Regions from separate parts of the Desulfatiferula olefinivorans genome, predicted to be linked through region 2. Evidence: riboswitches for the same ligand, from Rfam matches in the RefSeq annotation. Region 2 holds a riboswitch; the other holds the start of a gene.
What was found. A riboswitch is a leader RNA that binds a small molecule or an ion and turns the genes downstream of it on or off. The one in region 2 is predicted to bind cobalamin.

Region 1 (2,198 bases), on a different contig from region 2:
GAAGGTGAATCCCGGAACAAGGACTTTGTCGCCGGGCTCGAGGCCTGCGCAGAGCAGGGAAATGAAAATGGCGCTGGAACAGGAGTTGACCGCCAGGGCATAGGTCGAGCCGATATACCGGGCAAAATCCCTTTCCAAAAGGGCGGCTTCCGATTCTGACGGGTGGTCGCAGGCATATCGAAACAGTTCGCCTGACCTTAGAATGTCGCTGACCTTTTCAATGGCGTTTTCCGGGACGGGGTTGGGGACCGAGAGGTTTTTGGTGAACGCTTTTTGGCCTCCCTCGATGACAAGTTTTCTTGTTTTTTTTCTATCCTCGCCTCGATCCATCTTAATCTCCTTTTATTTTAATTAGTTATATCTTTTAATCATGGGTTTTGAAAACGGTGTGATTCGGCGCGGAAATGACGTGGGGATTGTTGAATGAAGAGATGAAAGGCTCTGGTCGAGACCTTCGGCGCAGGGCCGGGGTCATGGCCGAATCGGTTTGATGGGATCACGGTCTGTGAAAAACGGGACCGAATCCGCTTGCAGGGACATCATCCGTTGTGTGAAACAATGATGCCGCCGTTGTAACAATTTGATATTATTAAAGAACACTTTCTATGCTTAAAATAGATTTTTTAAATTATCAGAATGATCTCAAAAAGCAACGTTTTATTGCACGGCTGTGGGTTTAATCACCGCCCCTTGAAGCGCAAAAAAGCGCCTCTGATCTTGCTCCTTGACTTAATTGGGCCATGGGGTATGAATAGGAGGAAAAAGGGTTCGGGTGCTTTTTAAGAGCTTGAAAGGGAACCCCGTGAAAAACGGGGACGGGCCCACCGCTGTGATCGGGGACGACGGCCGCGCGAGACCACTGGGCAGAACATGGCCCGGGAAGGGGCGGCCCCATCGGATGATCCGAGAGTCAGAAGACCTGCCCGAACCAGGGTGCCGAACGCACTGGGAAGTGCCCGGCCCGATCCATTCGGATAAAAAGGGACATCCCCGGATCGAAACCGTATCGGTCCGGGGATTTTTATTTCCGGACAGCCGTTGTGAATCACCCCATATCAGAGCAGGAGATGTAAAATGCACTCAAACCCTTATGTTACATGGCCGGCGGCTGTCGTTTTTGCGTTTATACTGGGTTGGTCCGGCGTTGTCGGGGCCGGGCCGTTATCCGTTACGGATGATACGGGAAACGTCATCCGTTTCGACGAGCCGCCTCGGAAGGTCGTGTGCCTGGTGCCCTCGGCGGCGGAGATGATCTTTGCCCTCGGGGCGGACAGCCATGTGATTGGCCTGACCGTGCATAGCGGCGATCTCCAAGGCGCCGTGGGCAAACAGGTGGTGGGCGGCTTCACCCGGCCTTCGTTTGATAAGGTGACGGCCCTTGGGCCGGATCTTATCATCGCCTCGTCGTTTCAGAAGATACTGATCGACCGGATCGGCGATACCGTGCCGGTCTGCGTACTCGACACCCGGATGATGAACGATGCGTTCCGGCACCTGGAAATGATGGGCACGCTCTTCGATCGCGGCGGTAAGGCCCGGGCGCTGATCGATAAAAATCGCAGGCAGCTGGAGGTCATTGCCCGCAAGACGGCGTCGATTCCCGTGAATAAACGGCTGCGCGTGATGCGTCTCATGGGGCGGGATCAGGTCATGACGCCGGGCAACGATTCCTTTCAAAATGAGATGATCCGGGCCGCCGGGGGCATCGCCCCGGACTTCGGAAAAGCCGGGAACGTGGTCCCGGTGACTCCTGAGGAATTCTCGGCCTTCAATCCCCAGGTGATTTACGGCTGCGGGGACGATCTCACCACCGCAGGGAGCCTGTTTGAAAGAGAGGGGTTTCGTGATGCCGATGCCGTGCGTAACGGGCGGCTTCTGACTTTTCCCTGCGGGCTGACCTGCCGTTCCGGCGTCCATCTGGGTGATTTTGTATCCTGGCTGTCGGCCCGGATCTATGCCGAAGAATTCGCCGACTCCGCGCGAAACGTCCTGCCCCGGGCGATTGTGGAGAACAGGCCCATGGATCTGTCGTTTGATCATGTGAACCGGGCCCGGGTCGCCGTCGGCATGATCGACGATTTTGAGAACAAAACCCTGATCATCGATTTCAAAACACCCCGCACCGTGGTCTCCACCCTGGACGGCCTGAGATCCGGTGTTGTGAGCGTGGGCAACCATTATTCACCGCCGCCCTGCTG
Region 2 (2,198 bases):
AGACGCCGGAGTTCGAGGAGGGAGGCCTCGTTTTCCTCATCGCTGACGTCCGGGGTTTGAACGGAAAAAAGCACCGCCGTTTTCTTTACAAGTGCGTGATCGATCATGGTTTGGTTTGAAACCTCGGCTTAATTTAAATTGTTGTTTTTATAACGCCATATTCATTTATCCTGTTTGGCGGAAGAAAGCAACAGGACAAAACCGAACGGGCAAGGCAATCGCAGATATGTTTTTCAAAACACATGGGCTTCATTTTGCGGGACGGATTGATGCCGTTCACGTTTACGGTCACGAGCACGAGCACGTTCACGATGGAGGCGGCAAGACGTGACAAACCATTTTTCCTTCGCGCTCTTCGTGTCCTTCAGGGAGCGCAGCGACCGGGTGGTTTAAGTGTTTGACCACGAAGCTCACGAAGGGCACGAAGGAAAAGAGCCGGGGCTCTTTTCTGGCATGTCATGGTGCACGGCGTCAGGCTGTGTCACACCACGCGTAGGCCCAGGCATGGCTCCGCGTTCATGGCGGAATAATCCTTGACTTTTTTCTGTCCGAAACACTATCCTTCGGTTAATTTTTCACATGTTCAGGTGCTTGCCGTCACGTGCCGTCAAGCCGAAAGGGAACCCCGTGAGAGTCGGGGACGGGCCCGCCGCTGTGATCCTGCCTTTTAACTAAGGAACCTTGTCCGCAACCTCTGCCACTGACCGATGATCAGGTCGGGAAGGCCGCCGGCAAGGAGGGAAAGTCAGAAGACCTGCCTGGACATTCGGCCGTCTCCTCGAGGACCATGGGGGCGGCGTCGGGTTTTGGGATTGAATACGGAAATCCCGCAACGGCCTGCGTCGTTGCGGGATTTTTTTGGTTTTGTGATGGGGGAAGGGAATCCCGTGAAAATCGGGAACGGTCCCGCCGCTGTGATCCCCGCCCGTTTGAAAACGGGAGCTGTTCAGACCTTGCGCGTCACTGTTTCGGGCACGGAATGGGAAGGCCGTCTGAATGGCGGGAGAGTCAGAATACCTGCCCCATCATGTGGCCCTTTTGCTTCGCGGATGAACGGAGCGTCCGGGCCGGACAATGGTGAAAAAGGGTCAAGTAAGCTGGGTGCAGCCCTTTTGTTCTTAACAGAGCAGGGGGCGTCACGGCATGCCTCCTGCGTATCGGATCAAAGGAGGCGTTTTATGAAAACCGGTGTGATTATTTACATGGCAGGGGACGAACCCCAGGGGTTTTGTCCGGAATCGAAACCCGTTCCTTTACATCTGGACGTCAAGGCCGACAAGGTGGCCTGGATTTCGAAGACCCGGGGGTATCATGACGTGTACGATGCGGACTTTGCCCTGAGCGCCCGGGGGATGCAGCGGATCATCTGCGTGATGGGCCGGTTTACCGAAACCGGAGAGGTGGCCCTGACCGGGCGGTCCCTGCGTCTGCGGGGATGATGTGGTTTTCGCCCCCTTCAGCGTTGAAGGGGGCGATTTATTGCGAAAGGCATTTGTTTGATATGGCGCGGGGACTGATTATCGCCGGAACCCACAGCGGTTGCGGAAAAACATCGGTGAGCCTGGGGCTGATGGCCCTTTTCAGGCGGCGGGGGCTTCGTGTGGCTCCGTTCAAGGTGGGGCCGGATTACATCGATCCGGGGCATCATCGGCGGGCGGCGGGACGGGTCAGCCGCAACCTGGACGGCTGGATGCTGTCCCGGGACTATAACAAAGCCCTGTTCGAACGGGTGTCATCGGATGCGGATATTGCCGTGGTCGAAGGGGTCATGGGGCTGTATGACGGGTTTGACGGCAGGACCGAGGCCGGTTCCACGGCACAGATGGCCAAGTGGCTGGGCCTGCCGGTGGTGCTGGTGGTGGACGCCCGCAGCATGGCCCGGAGCGGGGCCGCCCTGGTCAAGGGGTTCGAGGGCTTCGATCCGGATCTTCGGTTTGCCGGGGTGGTCTTCAACCGGGTGGGCAGCCCCGCCCATCTGACCATGCTGACCGAGGCCCTTGACGGCCATGTGGCCATGCCCTGTCTGGGCGGCATTGACCGGAATCAGGCCGTTGTCATGCCTGAGCGGCATCTGGGGCTGGTGACCGATGAGGAACAGGGCCTTTCCGATGGGCACCTGTCGGTCCTGGCGGACATGGTCGAGGCGGGCCTTGCCGTGGATGATCTGCTACACTCCCTCAACGAGATTCCGGCCTCTT

Region 1: another riboswitch for cobalamin. It lies ahead of ACYQ11_RS05565 (adenosylcobinamide amidohydrolase); the one in region 2 lies ahead of ACYQ11_RS03195 (hypothetical protein).

The regions. Positions count from the first base shown of each region.
Region 1 covers NZ_BAAHXV010000005.1:29,635-31,832, forward strand. Annotated here, with positions in the region: gene ACYQ11_RS05560 (DegT/DnrJ/EryC1/StrS family aminotransferase) at 1-330, opposite strand, end outside; cobalamin riboswitch at 754-941, shown strand; gene ACYQ11_RS05565 (adenosylcobinamide amidohydrolase) at 1,075-2,198, shown strand, end outside.
Region 2 covers NZ_BAAHXV010000003.1:4,603-6,800, forward strand. Annotated here, with positions in the region: gene hflX (GTPase HflX) at 1-107, opposite strand, end outside; cobalamin riboswitch at 569-776, shown strand; cobalamin riboswitch at 843-1,039, shown strand; gene ACYQ11_RS03195 (hypothetical protein) at 1,179-1,439, shown strand; gene ACYQ11_RS03200 (cobyrinic acid a,c-diamide synthase CobB) at 1,502-2,198, shown strand, end outside.